DNA from 3 places in the Paenibacillus bovis genome. Region 3 is predicted to be linked to each of the others. Evidence: riboswitches for the same ligand, from Rfam matches in the RefSeq annotation. Region 3 holds a riboswitch; each other region holds the start of a gene.
What was found. A riboswitch is a leader RNA that binds a small molecule or an ion and turns the genes downstream of it on or off. The one in region 3 is predicted to bind glycine.

Region 1 (6,312 bases), 1.4 Mb from region 3:
AGATCCGGCCCCTGTAGGCGTTGATCTGCTTTTTTGCTGCTTTATCTGTACAGAAAAGGAGAGGGTATCATTATGTATGCAGATTGGAAACGAAAATTCGCATTCATTTTTAGCGGGCAGATCTTCTCGATCCTGACATCTTCGATGGTACAATTCGCGATTATCTGGCATCTGACCGAAACGACAGGCTCGGCTTCGGTATTAATGATTGCAGCGCTGGTTGGATTTATGCCGCAGGCACTGCTCGGGCCATTTATAGGGGTATGGCTGGACCGCTGGAACCGCAAGTTCACCATGATTGTAGCGGACAGTGTAATAGCGGTATCCAGTCTTGCACTCGGGGTATATTATTTGGCTGGAGAGCCGAGTCTGTGGGTGGTCTATGTGGTGCTGTTTATCCGCTCGGCGGCTTCGGCTTTTCATGGACCTTCCTTTCAGGCAGCGATTCCGCTGATTGCGCCGGAAGATCAACTGACCCGGGTAGCCGGATGGCATCAGCTGGTATTCTCCGCCTCGAGTGTACTGGGTCCGGCACTGGGTATTGCCGTATACTCGGCTACTTCACTCGGAACACTGCTGCTGCTCGATGTCGCAGGAGCATTGATCGCCAATGTGATGCTGATCATGGTTCGGATCGATCAGCCGAAGCAGGAGATTCAGGAGACTCCTTCCTTTCGGCGCGAATTCGTTCTGGGCTGGAAGACATTGATCTCGGATCAATCGATAGTGACGATTACGATCGCGATGGCTGTATTCAGTGTCGTCTTTATGCCGCTGGCGATGCTGTTTCCGCTAATGACGCTGTCGCACTTTGGCCGTGGCGGATACAGCGCCAGTCTGATTGAAGCCGTATTCGGCATAGGCATGATCCTGGGCAGCATGCTGTTGTCCGTGCTGGCGTCCAAATGGAAGGATTCCACGTATATCAGTCTGAGTCTGGGCATCATCGGAATAACCTGCATGGTGAGCGGCATGATCAGCAGCAGCGCCTTCTGGGGATTCGCGGCTCTGTCTTTTCTGATGGGCGCGGCGGCTCCACTGTTCAATGGACCGTATATGGCGATGATCCAGAAAGCCTATGAACCGGAGATGCTGGGACGGGTTCTTTCGCTGATTACGAGTATCGGGCTGCTATGCTCGCCGATCGGATTGGCTCTGGCTGGTCCGGTAGTGGACCGGTATGGCGTTCAGGTATGGTTTTTCTGGTCCGGTATTATCGTGGCACTGGTAGGACTGGCGATGTTTATACGATTGTATGGCATTCCCCAGCCAGGTGAGGAGAAGCAGGCACTGGATTAAGCAGAAAACAGGCAGGCTTATCGTGCATGTGTAATTTTTTTCACTGATGGATTGCTTACATTGCCGGTAATATGGTAGCATAGCAATACCGTTTTATAACTTCATAATTATTCAAGGGCTATGATTGCTATGGATCACACTATAGCAGGAGCAGCTTCTGGAGAGACTGCGGATTAACCGCGGCGCCGAAGGGTTCACAATCTCAGGCAAAAGGACAGAAGAGTACCGAATATATATTTGTCATGCGGATCGTTGCGATCCATAGGGCAGGTGTATATTTTGATATTCTTGTGCACTCGAGATTGGATGATATCCAGTCTCTTTTTTTATGGATTTTTACGTAAATTACGCAAGGATTGAGGGGGAAATCAGTATGGCACAGAAAGAATTAAAAAGAGAACTTGCCAATCGGCACGTACAGCTGATTGCGATCGGAGGTACGATTGGTACGGGGTTATTCCTCGGATCGGGCAAAGCGATCGAGAAGGCAGGACCTTCGATTATTATCACGTATCTGATCGTCGGCATGGCTATCTTTTTCGTAATGAGGGCACTGGGCGAGCTGCTGCTCTCCAAAGCAGGCTATCAGTCATTCACGGATATCGCCGAAGATTATCTGGGGCCCAAAGCCGCTTTTATCACCGGCTGGACCTACTGGTTCTGCTGGATTATGACCGCAATGGCGGATGTAATCGCGGTAGGCGTATATGTGCAGTATTGGCTCGATATTCCGCAGTGGATGCCGGCAGTCCTGTGCCTGATTATTCTGCTGGGGCTCAATCTGATGACGGTCAAGAATTTTGGGGAACTAGAATTCTGGTTCGCGCTGATCAAGGTAATTACCATTCTGGCACTGATCGGTCTCGGAATAGTGCTGCTGATCATGGGATTCAAGACCGATGCAGGCTCGGTAACGGTCCGCAATCTGTGGGAGCACGGCGGGATCTTCCCGAACGGAGTCACCGGTTTCCTGTTTTCGTTCCAGATGGTCGTCTTCGCCTATGTAGGTGTAGAGCTGGTCGGTGTATCGGCCGCGGAAACGGCTGATCCGCAGAAAAATATTCCGTCGGCGATCAACAAGATTCCGCTGCGCATTCTGTTTTTCTATGTGGGCGCATTGATTGTTCTGCTCTGCATCAATCCATGGACACAGCTGAGTCCGGCGGAAAGTCCTTTTGTACGTACTTTTACCCTCGTCGGTATTCCAGTCGCAGCGGGAATTATCAACTTTGTCGTACTCACCTCGGCGGCATCTGCGTGCAACAGCGGCATGTTCTCGACCAGCCGGATTTTATATAACCTGAGCCGCAAAGGACAAGCTCCCCAAAAGCTGGGTGAGCTCAATCGCAATCATGTACCAGGCAGCTCCTTGTTCGTCTCGACGCTGGTGATCTCCGGTGGCGCGCTGCTGAGCAAGCTGATTCCAGGGCAGGCTTTTGAGATCGTAACGACGATCAGTGCGATTTGCTTTATCTGGGTGTGGGGCGTTATTCTGGTCTGTCATATCCGGTACAAAAGAAAACGCCGCGATCTGCATAATGCGTCCACGTTCAAAGCGCCTCTGACTCCATTTATCAATTATGCGGTACTGGCACTGTTCGCTGCGATCCTGATCATTATGCTAATCGCCGAGGAGACACGCCCGGCGCTGCTGTGTACGCCGCTATGGTTTATTTTGCTGCTGGTGCTGTATTCTCTGCGCACCAGAAAGATCAAGGAAACTACAGATACGAGTAGCGTAACTCACTCCTGATTGTCAAAGAGATACGGGAATCAGCATTGAGCAGGTGAAGCAGGAATAGTATAATGAATCAGATATACACTGACGTTTATAAGGATACTTATTCCTTTTGTATGGATAAAAAAAATAAAGGCTTGGTGAGCGGAGGGAAATACGCGATGAATGACAACACAGTCGATACGACACAGCGTTTGGAGAATCCTGAATCCCAGCCCCGCCGTATACGGGCAGATGCACAGCGCAATATGGATTCTCTGCTGCAGGCAGCGATGAATGTATTTGCTTCTTCGGGAGTGGATGCGCCGGTACGGGAAATTGCGGAGCAGGCAGGAGTGGGCGTCGGGACAGTCTATCGCCATTTCCCGCAGCGTTCGGATCTGATCGAAGCGGTCTTTCGGCAGGAGGTCGATGCCTGCGCCGATGCAGCGACAGAATTGTCTGCACAGTACGGACCGGGAGAAGCGTTGGCACGATGGATGCAGCGGTATGTGGACTTTATTACAGCCAAGCGCGGACTTGCCGCAGCACTTCATTCGGGCGATCCGGCGTATGAGATGCTGCCGGCCTACTTTGATAAGCGACTCAAACCGGCTCTGGCCGATCTGCTGGAGACAGCGGCGGCAGCTGGTGAAATCGGTGCAGATGCCGAGCCGGATGATCTGCTGCGTGCAGGTGCAAGTCTCTGCGCAGCTGGGGCAAAAGGAGATCCACAGCAGGCACGCCACATGGTAGCCTTGCTCGTAGATGGGCTACGTTACCGGGCGAATCGTTAAGCTGGCAAAATCATCGGGATGCAGAACACTGGGCGATTGATGTTGATTTCATTTATGATGTTGATTTCATTTATATAGAAGGAATGTCATTATGTCTATTCAGCAATCGCAGGAAGATAGCAAATATGTATAGTCATGATTCAAGATAGAATTAAAAATTATTAAATAAAAAAGGAAGCCATGCGGATGGCTTCCTTTTTTATTTAATCAGGTATGAGATGCGGCTGTAGGCAGAAAACGGTCATGGGACATCATAGTTGCTGACTGCATAGCCGATTCTGTCTGATCCGCACGCTTAAAATGAATTACGATCTTACTTGGATTCAATGCGACCCATCGGATTGTCGCCTGCTGCCAGCACTGCCTTGGCAGCTTCCCAGGAAGTATCACCTGGATACAGCTGGCTGCGGAGATAAGCCCAGGTAAGCTGCTGCACCAATGCGACCCGCTTTGGATTCTCGTCGGTTGTCTCAGCCACATCATAGCCGGATACACCACCCAGTCCGTGACCCGCATCGAACAGGGTGAGCAGATCTTTGGGACCCGGTGCAAGGAAGTACGGGTCGGTATGCCAGTCGGGACCCACTACCGTCAAATGACGGGAATCATCCTGGTCACCGGCGATCACAAGCGCAGGTGTATCCATACCTGTAAAATGCATGGTCGAGAAGAAAGGATAATTCTGTGCAGTAAATTCGCTGAGTGCATCGCCGCCCCGGCCAGGTGCAGCGAGCAGTATCCCTGCTTTGATCCGGGACTCTTTCAGATTCACGTCGGTTCCATCTACGGGGTCGGTGAGGCTGGCGCCGAGAAGTAGACTGATCGTATTACCACCCATGGAATGACCTGCTGCAGCGACGCGGCTGTGATCCAGCCGTCCGGCAAGCAGCGGTACAGCAGATTCAATCGCATCCAGATGATCCAGAATATACATCATATCCTGAGCACGGGAACGCCAGTACATCGGCGCTTCGGGATGATCCGAACCAAGATCCAGTGTACGGGAGCTTAGATGAGTAGGCTGGATCACGACAAATCCGTGCGCTGCCCAAAAATCGACGAGTGGCGCGTATCCATGCAGCGAAGACAGATGATTGGAAGGCCCTTGTCCATGCGAAAGCAGAATAATAGGCAGGTTACTTCCCTCAGCAGGTGCAGTGACTTTGATATGCAGATCGACAGGACGGCCAGGAACAGGAAGCACTAACGGACTATACGAAAGAATGGGAGTCGGGACACTCATTGTGATTTCCATGTTTAAATTAATCTCCTTTTCGGATCAAATGTTGGCTATCGCTGTCTGGATGTAGTATGTATAAGTAACAAGCGGAACCATGTTCCGATTATATACGGAACATGGTTCCATTTACAATAGGTTTTTGAATAAAATAAAAAAATCGATTTATCCTAGAGAAATGGATAGAGGATGTATCTGCGCAGAACTTCTTTATTTTTACCGGGAAAAGACTGTCTGGGCTGCAACCGTAATGGTATACTGATTGCTGTAGCGCAAGTAACGGACATTTCATGCACTGCTGTAACTGACAGACATTCAACCCTGGAATCATTCCAATAAAGCACTACCCTTATTAACTTTGAGAGAGCAGGATTATATTAATGACAGATAACAACACCCCGGTTTATCGCTTTAGTGAAGCACCAATATGGAATCTATTGTGGGAATACTATGAAGAAGAAGGACTGAGAGCTTGGAGTAACGATCAGGTACCTCAATATGTAACGAGCAATCCAATGATCGGCGATGCCTATGCGGAGATGATCTTCGGATTTCTGCAGGACCGGGCGAATCAGGGGTTTGGTTCGGAGCCGGTATACATTGTGGAATTGGGCGCCGGAGCCGGCCGTCTCGCTTATCATGTGATTCATGAGCTGCGCGAGCTGATCGATTATGCAGGCATTGATGTACCGAATTTCTGCTATGTGATGACGGATTTGGCGATGAACAATGTAACGGCCTGGCAGCAGCATCCTGCGCTGCAGTCCTTTATTGCCGAAGGAATTGTGGATTTTGCACGGTTTAATGCAGTTGAGGACACAGAACTTCATCTGGCTGTATCCGGAAAAGTCATTAAGCAGGGCGATCTCAAACAGCCTGTGCTGGTTGTCGCCAATTACTTTTTCGATGGGATTCCGCAGGATCTGATCTATATCGGAGACGGCAAAGTCCATGAAGTAGATGTAGCGGTGCAGTACCCCGAATCCGATGGCGTCCTCAAAGCTTCCGAGCGTATCAGCCAGATTCAGCTGGACTATACGTATCGTCACGCCCCGGAATATGAACAGGATGATTATCCGTATCGCAGCGTAATCGCTATGTATCAGGAGCATATGGAGGACTCGCATATTCTGTTCCCGGCAGCCGCATTTACCTGTCTGGATCGGCTGAATGCACTGTCCGAAGCCGGATTCCTGCTGATTACGGCGGACAAAGGCGATCACCTCATGGAGAAATGGCAATTCGCCGAACCGCCTGAGCTG
Region 2 (6,312 bases), 200 kb from region 3:
TCGGCAGCAGCCAGTGCATTGACTGCGCCCAGTCCATTACGGACGATACATGGAATCTCTACTAATCCAGCTACCGGATCACAGATGAGCCCCAGCGTATTTTTGAGAGCAAGACCTACTGCATGCATCGCTTGCTCGGGACTACCGTCTCGCAGCTCGACGACTGCACCTGCAGCCATACCGATTGCAGATCCTACCTCGGCCTGACAGCCGCCCTCTGCGCCAGAGATCGACGAGTTATTGGCGATAACATAACCGATCGCTCCAGCAGCAAATAATCCCATGACCATCTGCTCGTCGCTCCAGCCAAACCGCTCCTGTGTACTTACGAATACACCGGGAATAATGCCGCAGGAACCTGCTGTCGGCGTCGCGATAATGCGTCCCATCGAGGCATTTACTTCGGATACAGCAAGAGCATAGGACATCGCACGCGTCGCATCGCTGCCGGATGCAGTCTCTCCGTTATTCAGATAATTGTATACCCGGCGTGCATCGCCGCCGGTCAATCCGCTGCGGGAAACCGTATCCTCTGTAATCCCTTTGTGTACAGCTTCTTTCATAATATGATAATAGTCCGTCATTTGCTGAATGACTTCTTCGCGGGATACGCCGGTTTCCTTGACCTGCTCTTCGACCATCAGTTCTGCTATCGTTACGGAACGTTCCTCACACAGTCTGATAATATCTTTTAACGAACGGAATTGCATTCCGATTCACAACCTTCCATTAATCCAGATTAATAACTACTGCCCGAGTCACATGAGGCAGCTGCTCGATTCGATCCAGCACTTCCTGAACCGGGGCACTATCAAGTTCGATGACTGTCATTGCTTCACCGCTGCGTGATTTGCGATCCACGTCCATAAAGCCGATATTCAGCTCCGACTCGCTCAGGGTACGCGTAATATCCGCCAATACTCCTTTGCTATCCTGATGCTCTACCGCCAGCGTCGGGTACTGCCCGGACCCTCTGAGATCGAACCCGTTCATTTCATGAATTTCGATATTTCCGCCTCCGATAGAAGCGCCTGCCAGCTCGGCGGTACGCTCTCCCTGCTGCAGACGAATACGTACAAAGTTCGGATGCGGATAATTACCGCTTCCTTTATCAAATTGAATCGTCATTCCGAGATGGTCGGCTTCTTCCGCTGCATCCGGCAGGCGGGGATCATCGGGACTGTAGTCCAGCAATCCGCCTACCAGTGCCAGATCGGTACCGTGTCCCCAGTACGTTTCGGCAAATGAACCGTACAGAATAATATCCGCATGTTCCGGGCAAACGCCCAGCAGTTGCCTTGCCGCACGCCCCAGACGTGCTGCTCCTGCCGTATGTGAACTGGATGGACCCACCATGGATGGGCCGATAATGTTGAATACATTTTTAAAACGCATTCTGATTCCTCTTTCCCGCATATGCGCCTGTGGATTATTGTCTTGAACAAGTTATATTCCGGCAGAGTCGTGCTATAGATGCTCTCCGCCGTGTGTATCCGCTGATAATACATTTTCCATATCCGGTACCAACTGACAACAAAAAAGACAGAGCAGGGCCTGCAAGGGCCTGTTGCTCTGTCCTCGTTACCTGAGAGTTTGGACGGGCATACCGGTATCTTCGATACTGGCATTGTGCCTATCATACCCCTTGGGTGGCTTGCGCTCTCTCCAGAGTTGCGTCCGGCAGCGGTTCATGGTACCTGAGAGATTGACCGGGGGCTGGCATTCCCGCCGGCTTGCTCCTTCGGTGGCGGATCGCATACATCCGCAGACTCTCCCGCTATCTTCATTCGCAGTCTATTTCCATGGGGAAATCCCCGCTTTGGTTCTGCTCATTATCCTTGTCACCCCTAGCTTAATTCAGCCGGCATAACACTGTCAATTCCTCTTGGCAAAGTTACTCCGTACTTACGGTTCAGGAGCTCATTTTCTGCCTGAGCCAACCTTTTTTATAGAAAATAAGTTAATGGTGTATACTTTGGCAGCATCAGGATAAACGTGGAACCATGACCCGGATTGGAGACGACCTGCAGCTGACCCTGATGATCTTGCACGATCAGATTAGCGATGTATAATCCCAGTCCGGTTCCGCTAATTTTGCGGGAAGCCGCCGAATGGGAACGGAAAAATTTGCGAAATACATGCGGCTGATCCTGCTCCGGAATACCAATCCCATAATCTTCGATCGCAATAATGACCGAGTCGGCTTCCTGTCTGATATTAATATCGACCGCCATGCTATCTGGTGAATATTTGAGCGCATTGCTGATCAGATTATGGATCACCTGAATCATACGGTGCTGATCGCCCCAAATATACATTTCCTCGTTCCCGGCATGTATACGGATGCGATGCCGCGAATGAATATCCCACTGACAGCATACCGTCTGCACGAGCTCGCGTACCGCCAGACAGCTCATATGGTATTCAATATGCCTTGCTTCGATACGCTGACTGTCCAGGAAATCATCCAGCAGTCTGGATAAACGGTTGCCCTCCTGCTGAATCGTATTCATGAACTCCTGCCGCTTGGCAGCCGGCATATCTTCATACAGGCTCAGCATCTCGATATAACCCATAATCGCCGACAGCGGCGTTCTCAGCTCATGCGAGACGACGGCAATCAGTTCATCCTGCATCTGTCGCACCCTTTTTTCTTCGGTGCAATCACGGAAGACGAGAAGAAACCCGTGCTGGATTCCGGCGACCGGATCAATAACTGGCGTCACGTAGAGTGACAGGATCCGCTTGTTGCTCAGCAGAATCAGTTCTCCCTGTTCCCAATGCTCGCCGCTGTTCATATAATGTTCCAGTCTTTCATTCAGGGAAAAGGTATTGTCTGTCAGCTGATCAATATGGATCAGCAGCTCTGTAATGGGTTGTCCGGTATAATCAGCCAGCTCGAACCAGGTCTGCATCGTCGGATTCATAAAGGAAATCAGCTGCTGGGAATCGCACATGACTACGCCCTCTTCCACGGACTGCAGCAGATTGCCTGTAATACTTTTCTGTTTCTCGGCAGCGCCCTGTTCTTCCAGCAGACGATCACTCAGCAGCTGGAGCTGTCGCTCCTGCTCACTTCGCTGCTGCTTCAGATGTTCTTCTTCTGTCAGATCATGAACGAAAAAGGTATGAAAAGAAGTACCTTCCGCCAGTATGTTGCTGCGCGTCAGCTCCACCGGGAATGTTGTATTGTCCAGACGGATCGCTTGCACGGCTATACAGCCTTCTCCATTATCTCCAGCTTCCAGCAGGATAATATCCGCTAATGGACGGCCGATAACTTCATCCTGCCTGCAGCGGAACATCTGCTCGGCAGCCGGATTGAATTCGGTAATCCGCAGCTGGCTATCTGTTGAAATAATACCGTCGATCGCCATTTGCAAAATAGCACTTTTTTGCGCTTCACTTTCTGCCAGATCAAATGTACGCTCCACTACCCGTATTTCCAACAGCTCTTTATCCTTTTTGATCTGCAAATACTGGTGTTCCATTGTGCTGACAACCGATTTAAAATTACGAATCAGCTTGCGTACTTCCAGAATATTGGTCTCCGGCCAATGAAGCGGACGATTTTCTTTGATCTTGGACGGAATATTATTGGAAGCCTGAGCCAGCTGCAGCAGCGGACGGCTCAATTTGCGGCTGATAGGCTTTGCCAAAAGAAGCGCCATAATAACGACAAGCAATATTTTTATAATGCTGCTTAGATAAAATGCATAATATGGGTTTAAATAAAAGTTAAGCGGCATAGTTAAGACAAGACGATATTGTTGCAACAATGGTACACTCATTACCAGATAAGACTCCTGCCAGCGTTCCAGCTTGTAGAGGGGTCTGTCGGGAAACTGCTGATAAATACGGCCATGGACAGGCTGATGCTCAACCAGCATTGTCTGATATCCTGTATTATCGGCAAAACGTGCTGCTAATGATGCTTGCATGGTGGTATAGAGTGTTTTTCCGGAATCGTCAAGCAGCAGCGAATCAATAGCAAAATCCTTTTTGTAATCGATCATCAATAGCTGAATCCGGTCAGGCCGTACGAGCAGATTCTGCTGAATCTCCTGAATATACAGCCGCGATGTACGACTCATATATTCCGCTCCATAGTCCAGTATATCTTCAAATTGCTGACGGCCATTTACAAACATCACCAGCAGGCAAGCCAGCACGACAGAGGCCAGCAAATATTTGAATAGGATGCGTCCCAGCGATATCGGATAAAACGGCCGGCTGCCAATCGCTACACGGCTTAGCAGCGATTCCACCACAATCGAAGCCACCAGCCCGTTAACAATACCGTTCAGCACACTATTTATGGTCAGTAGCCCGATCAGCCGAAGATCCGTATGCTCAAGCGCGTATCGGTACACGACAAATAACATCGGCAGCGCAACCAGCACCCAGAAAGCCGCATCCATTTTGAGCAGACTGCTCTTGGGAAATAGACGTGAGCCAATACATACAAAAATCAATTCCAGCCCCATGACTGCCAGCAGGAATCCGTAATAGTCTGTCCATAGAAAAGGCAGATTGATAAGTACAACTGCCGGCGCTGCAAACCGCAGTCCGTATAATCTTAAAATGATCAGGGCAGCCGTACCGCCAAAGATAAATTGAAGAACAACCGATAAATCCAGCTTGAAGCAGTTAACCGCTATGCCAAGAATCGTCAGGATGCCTGTCCCCAACCAGGGGTATTTTAACCAGTGAAGTATTTTGTGATTCATAACGAACGGTCCTTTCTCGCACGTACAGCAGCTTCACCCGAAAGACCGTCTGACTCATTGTCATCCTACGCCTGAGTGCATGTATACTGATTACAATATCCCGAGTATGACATGATCTGTCTGTTACTTTATCCGCATAAAATATTCCTTATCCACCATATCCGCTAACAATGGTACAATATATCCGTATTTGTCAGAAGGTTTGTTAGCGAAATCTGTATGTAAAGTATATTGCTGTCAGTTTATTTCATTATAACGTCAAGAGACGGTTTGGAAAATAATTCATATAGTGTTCAGATGTATAAAACTATAACTTCAGTAACTTTACTATCTTACATATTGAACAGAATTACCATGGGATCAGCCAAATTTTTATCCATTTAATCCTTGATCCTGCACAGCCCACAGACCAGGCTGCGAACCGGACAACTTGTACGATTGAACTTTTATACCGGTTTATTCGTATGTTCCTAAAGAATGGTTCACTTAAAACAGTTAATGGGCTTGATCGTCATGCATACTCATCAAGCTTATAATTTTCGCACAGGAGAGTGACTGGCATGCCTATCAAAGTTCTGCTTATTGAAGATGAGAAAAGTCTCGCCGATATGATTGCATTTTTCCTCCAGGAGGAAGGTTACGATACAGAGCTTATCCATGACGCCAAAGAGGCGATTAGCAAACTCCATGATTATCAGCCCGATATTATTGTGACGGATCTGATGCTTCCTGATCTGAGTGGCAGCGAGCTGGTACAACAGATTCGCAGACAATCCACTGTTCCGGTACTGATGATCTCGGCCAATACGATGCTGAATGAACGCCTCAAAGCGCTGGATAACGGCGCAGATGATTTTCTTTGCAAGCCATTCAGCCTCAAGGAGCTGGATGCACGGATCAAGGCACTGCTGCGCCGTAGTGGTCCACAGCGCCTGCACGGTTATGCAACAGTGTCCGCTTCTGCTTCCGAGACTGCGCAGATACCGTCCAGAGTATCGGTAAATGATTATCGTCACAGCTTGTTTGTCGAGAATCAGGAGGTCGAAGTAACCCAGATCGAATTTGCAATTATGCGGGAACTCTATCATTCCCCCGGCAAAGTCTTTACCCGCAATGAATTGATGGACCGGATCAAAGGCGGTGACCGTGCCTATCTGGAGCGTACGATTGATGTACATATTTCCAATCTGCGCAAAAAAATTGAACGGGACCCCAAAAATCCCGAGCACATCCTGACCGTATGGGGTACCGGTTACAAATATGTAATGTAAAAAGTAAATCAAGCTGTACTGGCAGCATAGGAGTAGGAGAACAGACATGAATCAATCTATCAAGACCCGTGAGCACTGGATTCCACTGGAAGTGCTGTACGTTATCGGTATTCTGGCTATATCATTTTCATCTATCTTTATACGCTGGTCCGACGCAAATGTATCGGTAATCGCCATGTACCGGCTGTATTTTACCGACCTGCTGCTGCTGCCGCTGGCGATTCGCTATTATCGCGAACTGTTCCGTATTCCGCCGAAAGTATGGCTGCTGCTATTTGTCTCCGGACTGATGCTGGCGCTGCACTTCCTGC
Region 3 (6,312 bases):
CAGGAGATCGTACTGAATAGACGGTTAGATCCATCTTTCTGATCTGCAGGATGTTCTGAGTGCTGTATATCTTGTTGCAGAGATAACAATCCATACAGCAAAAAAGCACAGTACAGCAAAAAGATAACCTGCTCAACGAGTGGCAGGCAGCAGACAGGCTTGGCTGTTCCGGGATAGATGTATTACGATCCCGGTTACATAGTGCAAGCTGCTGAACCTCTTTTTGCGTAATGTGCTTGTGCATAATTAGACCTACAATTGAAATGCGAATCTGTCACAGTAACAGATTATGATGATATCCATGTCTGGATCATAGTTTCGGTGCTGTACAGGCTATATGTATGGTTGACCGTTAATCCTGAACCTGTAATTCATCATCTGCAGTCAACTATACAAGGAATGAATCTGATATCAATACCTGTTGACCGCTCGATTAATCCTGTGCGTGTTCAGCGTAAGCTTTGGCATCCATCAGTTTGGATAACGCGCTTTCCAAATCACCGTTTACTTTCAATTCGATCATCCATCCGCGTCCATAAGGATCGGAATTGACCAGCTCGGGCTCCGTTTCCAGATCAGTATTGAACGTAACGACCGTACCTGCCAGTGGACAGAACAGCTCTGATGCCGTTTTGACAGATTCCACTGTTCCTACTTCTTCGTCAGCAGCTACTTCGCGACCTACTTTTGGCAGTTCCACAAATACGATATCTCCCAGTTGATGCTGAGCAAAATCAGTAATGCCAATACGTACCGTGTCTTCATTGATACGTTCTACCCATTCGTGCTCTTCACTGTACAACAATTGGTCTTTGATCTCACTCATTGTCTCATTCCTCCGGTTCATGTCATGATTTGGTTCCTGATGCCACAAGCGTATAGTAAGGAAGATTGCGCTGTCAAGAGTCTTGACATCACTCTATGAATCAAGTATTAATATAATATACATACATTTTTAACACTTTTATTACTCAATGTTCGGAAATACATAACATCATATGTGAGCGGATGAACGTACAGGGAGAGACTGCCACCAGCATCAGGGCAGCGCCGAAGGAGTAAGCCGTTATGGTGAATCTCTCAGGCAAAAGGACCTGTACTGGACGCGGCTCTGGAGAGAATCCGAAGGTTATGAGTAGTTATAATCATAATGCCTGAACGGATCACCAAAGGGGAAACTTATGTCGGTTCTGTGCTGTTACGAGGAGTATAGCATACCGTAATGGATTATGCTGTATGATCATAACGCATCGGGTGAATAAGGTAACTCTCAGGTACCAAGGACAGGGAGGAAAGGAAAATGCGGGCAATGCCTGTTTATTTCCTGACCCTCCCTGTTTTTTTGTTTTTATCAAATAAACCATGAGGTGAATCATTCATGACTACAGAGCTCAAGCGTACACCGCTATACCCGTTATATGCTGCATCCGGTTCTCCACGTTGTATTGATTTTGGCGGCTGGGAACTGCCTGTCCAGTTTAGAGGTATTCAAAAAGAGCATGAAGCCGTTCGCGAACAAGCAGGACTGTTCGATGTTTCCCACATGGGTGAAGTGATGATCAGCGGCAACGGATCACTGGCTTATCTGCAAAATATGCTTACCAATGATGTATCCCGGCTGCAGGATGGACAGGCCCAGTACACATTGATGTGCTATCCGACCGGAGGAGTTGTGGACGACCTGCTGGTCTATCGATTGGAAGAAGAGCATTATATGCTGGTCATTAATGCTTCCAATATTGATAAGGATATAGAGTGGCTACAGGAGCATTTGCCGGAAAGTGTAACGCTGCAAAACATCTCCGAACAGACAGCCCTGATCGCTTTGCAGGGACCGCTGGCTGCCAATATTCTGGCCAAAGCAACCGGCAGTAAAGAGTACAGTGAACTTCCCGGATTTTCTTTCGTAGCGAATGCAGAGCTGTTTGGCGTCAAAGTGATCCTGTCCCGTACCGGTTATACCGGCGAAGACGGTTACGAGATTTATGCTCCTGCCGATCAAGCAGGTGAAATCTGGACCGGACTACTCGCCGCAGGAGAACCCGACGGACTCGTGCCATGCGGACTCGGTGCGCGGGATACACTGCGATTTGAAGCCAAGCTGCCTCTGTATGGACAGGAATTGTCTGCAGATATTACCCCACTGGAAGCGGGTCTTGGTTTCTTTGTAAAGCTGGACAAAGGCGACTTTATCGGACGCGATGTGCTGGTTAAACAAAAAGAACAGGGCACTCCCCGCAAGCTGGTCGGTGTCGAATTAATCGATCGCGGTATTCCGCGCTCCCATTATCCGGTATTTCTTGAAGGCCGCCAGATTGGCGAAGTGACTACCGGTACACAGTCTCCCACTCTCAAGCGTAATCTGGGACTGGCTTTGATCGAGGCTGAACATGCCGTTATAGGTACAGCCATCGAAATAGAGATTCGCGGTAAATTGCTCAAAGCCGAAGTAGTCAAAGCTCCCTTTTACAAAAGAAAGCCGGTAACTGTCTGATCGTTTGCTGTGGCATTCCTATGAGTACGACAAAGGTGGGCTGTATGATCCATTGATCATCTGCTGTCATTATTTTTCCTTATATCCATCTACATCTTTATTTCTATTCATAACATACATCTCATAACATATATCTGGTTGCATAACAGCACGTCGTTTCTACCATTACCCGGCAGCCTGATCTGCCAAAAGGAGTATATATAATGAAAAAGCATCGCTATATTCCGATGACGCCGCAAAATGAAGCGGATATGCTGGCTGTTGTCGGCGCGTCATCCATAGAGGATCTGTTCAAGGATATTCCGGCCGCTGTCCGTTATCAGGGTACGCTGCCTATGTCGGAGATGCTGGACGAATATGCGCTCACCCGTCATATGGGACAACTGGCTGGCCGCAATGCAGATACCGATCGTTATACGAGCTTTCTCGGAGCAGGCATTTATGATCATCATGTCCCATCGGTCATCAATCATGTAATCTCCCGTTCTGAATTCTATACAGCGTATACTCCATATCAACCGGAGATCAGCCAGGGCGAGCTGCAGGCGATTTTTGAATTCCAGTCCTATATCTGTGAACTGACTGGAATGGCTGTAGCCAATGCGAGTATGTATGATGGAGCAACTGCTCTGGCCGAAGCCGCTTCACTGGCAGCTTCCGCAACCCGCCGCACCAAGATTGTCGCTTTCTCCACGATTCATCCGGAAGCGCGCGCTGTTGTACGCAGTTATGCACGCGGTCTGAATCTGGAAGTGGTTGAAGTTGCCTATGGTGACGGAGTAACAGATATCAGCGCACTCGCCGAAGTACTTGACGATCAGACAGCAGCTGTACTGGTACAATCGCCGAACTTCTTTGGTGGTATTGAAGGTATTCGCGCTGCTGCCGATCTGGCTCATGAGCGCGGCGCCCTGCTCGTCGTCAGTACCAATCCAATTTCACTCGGACTGCTCGAAGCACCGGGCAAGCTCGGAGCCGATATCGTAGTCGGTGATGCACAACCGCTCGGTATATCCATGTCTCTCGGCGGCCCTACCTGTGGATTTTTCGCGGTGTCACAAGCACAGATGCGCCGTATGCCTGGACGAATCGTCGGCCAGACCAAAGACAGTGATGGCAAGCGCGGCTTTGTACTGACGCTGCAGACCCGTGAACAGCATATACGCCGTGATAAAGCGACTTCCAATATTTGTTCCAATCAGGCGCTGCTCGCCCTGTCCGCCTCTGTCTATATGTCGATTATGGGTAAACAGGGAATGATCGATGTGGCAGATTTGAATATTCAAAAAGCCCACTATGCTGCACAGAAACTGTCTGCTGTAGCCGGGCTGAAGCTGACATTCCAGTCTCCTTTTTTCAATGAATTCGTGATTACTCTGCCAGAAGGCACCTCTGCTGCCGAGCTGAATCTGAAGCTGCTGGAGCAGGGCGTTATCGGTGGATATGATCTGGGTCTATCCTATCCGGAATTATCCGGTCACATGCTGTTTGCCGTAACGGAAAAGCGTACCAAATCCGAGATTGATCAATTGGCTACCCAACTGGAGGCATCCCTATGACAAACGAAATGATAACGACAACCAATACAGATACTCCTTCCACAGCTACAGCATCCAATGAATTAATTGGTGCAGTAATCAAGGAAAAAGCACTGATCTTCGAACTTAGCCAGCCTGGCCGGGTCGGCTACTCTTTGCCGGAATGTGATGTACCTCGCGTGGAAGCCAGTTCGGTAATTCCTCAGGACATGCTGCGCAGTGAAGCAGCTGCCCTGCCGGAAGTATACGAAGTCGATGTTATCCGTCACTATACCGAGCTATCCCGCCTGAACTTTGGTGTGGATAACGGATTCTACCCGCTCGGTTCCTGTACAATGAAATACAATCCAAAAATCAATGAAGATGTAGCCCGTTATGCCGGATTCGCCAAAATCCATCCGTATCAGCCTGAGACCAGTATTCAGGGAGCACTGGAAATGCTGCATACCCTGCAAAACGATCTGGCTGTTCTGACCGGTATGGATGCCGTGACCCTACAGCCTGCTGCCGGAGCACACGGAGAATGGACCGGTCTGATGATGATTCGTGCCTATCACGAAAAACGCGGTGAACATCGAACCAAAGTCATCGTGCCTGATTCTTCGCACGGTACGAACCCGGCCAGTGCGACTGTCGCCGGATTCCAGACCATTACTATTCCTTCGAATGAAAAAGGTCTGGTCGATCTGGAAGCTCTGCGTACAGCCGTTGGACCGGATACAGCAGCGCTGATGCTGACGAATCCGAATACACTGGGACTGTTCGAAGAACAGATTACCGAGATTGCCCAAGTTGTGCACGAAGCCGGCGGCCTGCTCTACTACGATGGTGCCAACTCCAATGCGATCATGGGCATCACTCGTCCGGGCGATATGGGCTTTGATGTGGTCCATCTGAATTTGCATAAGACGATGAGTACGCCTCACGGTGGTGGTGGTCCGGGAGCCGGTCCTGTTGGTGTGAAAAGCAGACTGCTGCCTTTCCTGCCAGAGCCGGTCGTCGAGAAGCTCGAAGATGGCAGCTACACACTGCGCTCCGGTTCACCGGATTCTATTGGTCGTGTCAAAGCGTACTATGGCAACTTTGGTATTCTGGTACGCGCCTATACGTATATCCGTACCTACGGTCCGGAAGGTCTGCGCCGGGTATCCGAATGTGCAGTGCTGAACGCCAACTACATGATGCATCGCCTCAAAGATCATTACATTATGCCGTATGACAATGTATGCAAACACGAATTCGTGATGTCCGGCAAAGGGCTAAAACAGTACGGCGTACGCACACTCGATGTTGCCAAACGATTACTTGATTTTGGCTATCATCCGCCTACCGTCTACTTCCCGCTCAATGTGGAAGAATGCATCATGATCGAACCGACCGAGACCGAAAGCAAAGAAACGCTGGATGCCTTTATCGATACAATGATCCAGATAGCAAATGAAGCCAAAGAAACACCGGAATTAGTAATTAATGCGCCATACACGACGGTGGTCAAACGTCTGGATGAAGCAACTGCAGCCCGCAAGCCGGTACTCAACTGCGCTTGCAGTTAATTCGCGAAGACTTCAGGATGCGTTATTATAAGGGCAGCTTCACTATGTCCGAGATGGTGTTTATTAGAAAAGATAATATTGGTTCTATGAGATAATGATTATTATAAAAGGTAATAATCATATAAGAGATCACGTTGATGGTAAAGAAGGATATTCAGCGCAACAGGTCACGATTATTATAAAAGATAATATTTATCGTATGAGATCATGTTGATGATATAAGCTAATGTTGATCCTAAAAGACAATATTCAGTGTAAAAGATATCCATATCCTTTTATATGATTACTATGATCCATAAAAAATATGAAGGAGCTTATCACGATGATAAGCTCCTTCATATTTTATGTTCTTTACCGACTTTACCACATCATTTCCTTGATGTATTTTCTTACGGTATCTGCTCGTCTAGTCATACTGATTCCTTAATTCATCATATCCTGTCTATCGATACTGGAAATCACCATAAAAGCTTTCTTGTAAACCGCTGCACTAAATACATAGAGTTCATCAGCAACTACGTATCATTGTGCATCGAACGGCTATTTGCTTCTGCCCACAAGAAAGCTATCAAGCAGTTGAAAGATCTTTTTTTTGAAGCTATACTCAAAACAATTCCATACGTACTCTACATAGGAATTGTAACTGGAGCATAAGCTCAGATCGATAAATTCCATTTTATCCCGCACAGGAGGACAATCATGATTTACAGAAATGCTACTATCGAGG

Region 1: another riboswitch for glycine. It lies ahead of AR543_RS02530 (amino acid permease); the one in region 3 lies ahead of gcvT (glycine cleavage system aminomethyltransferase GcvT).
Region 2: another riboswitch for glycine. It lies ahead of sdaAB (L-serine ammonia-lyase, iron-sulfur-dependent subunit beta); the one in region 3 lies ahead of gcvT (glycine cleavage system aminomethyltransferase GcvT).

The regions. Positions count from the first base shown of each region.
Region 1 is NZ_CP013023.1:585,215-591,526, reverse strand. Features, by position in the region: gene AR543_RS02535 (MFS transporter) at 73-1,299, shown strand; glycine riboswitch at 1,447-1,527, shown strand; gene AR543_RS02530 (amino acid permease) at 1,673-3,052, shown strand; gene AR543_RS02525 (TetR/AcrR family transcriptional regulator) at 3,199-3,813, shown strand; gene AR543_RS02520 (alpha/beta hydrolase family protein) at 4,127-5,068, opposite strand; gene AR543_RS02515 (SAM-dependent methyltransferase) at 5,431-6,312, shown strand, end outside.
Region 2 is NZ_CP013023.1:4,370,302-4,376,613, forward strand. Features, by position in the region: gene sdaAA (L-serine ammonia-lyase, iron-sulfur-dependent, subunit alpha) at 1-710, opposite strand, end outside; gene sdaAB (L-serine ammonia-lyase, iron-sulfur-dependent subunit beta) at 730-1,395, opposite strand; glycine riboswitch at 1,675-1,787, opposite strand; gene AR543_RS18575 (ATP-binding protein) at 1,947-4,730, opposite strand; gene AR543_RS18580 (response regulator transcription factor) at 5,291-6,001, shown strand; gene AR543_RS18585 (DMT family transporter) at 6,048-6,312, shown strand, end outside.
Region 3 is NZ_CP013023.1:4,574,504-4,580,815, forward strand. Features, by position in the region: gene gcvH (glycine cleavage system protein GcvH) at 434-826, opposite strand; glycine riboswitch at 1,009-1,106, shown strand; gene gcvT (glycine cleavage system aminomethyltransferase GcvT) at 1,379-2,494, shown strand; gene gcvPA (aminomethyl-transferring glycine dehydrogenase subunit GcvPA) at 2,698-4,053, shown strand; gene gcvPB (aminomethyl-transferring glycine dehydrogenase subunit GcvPB) at 4,050-5,585, shown strand; gene AR543_RS19565 (GNAT family N-acetyltransferase) at 6,285-6,312, shown strand, end outside.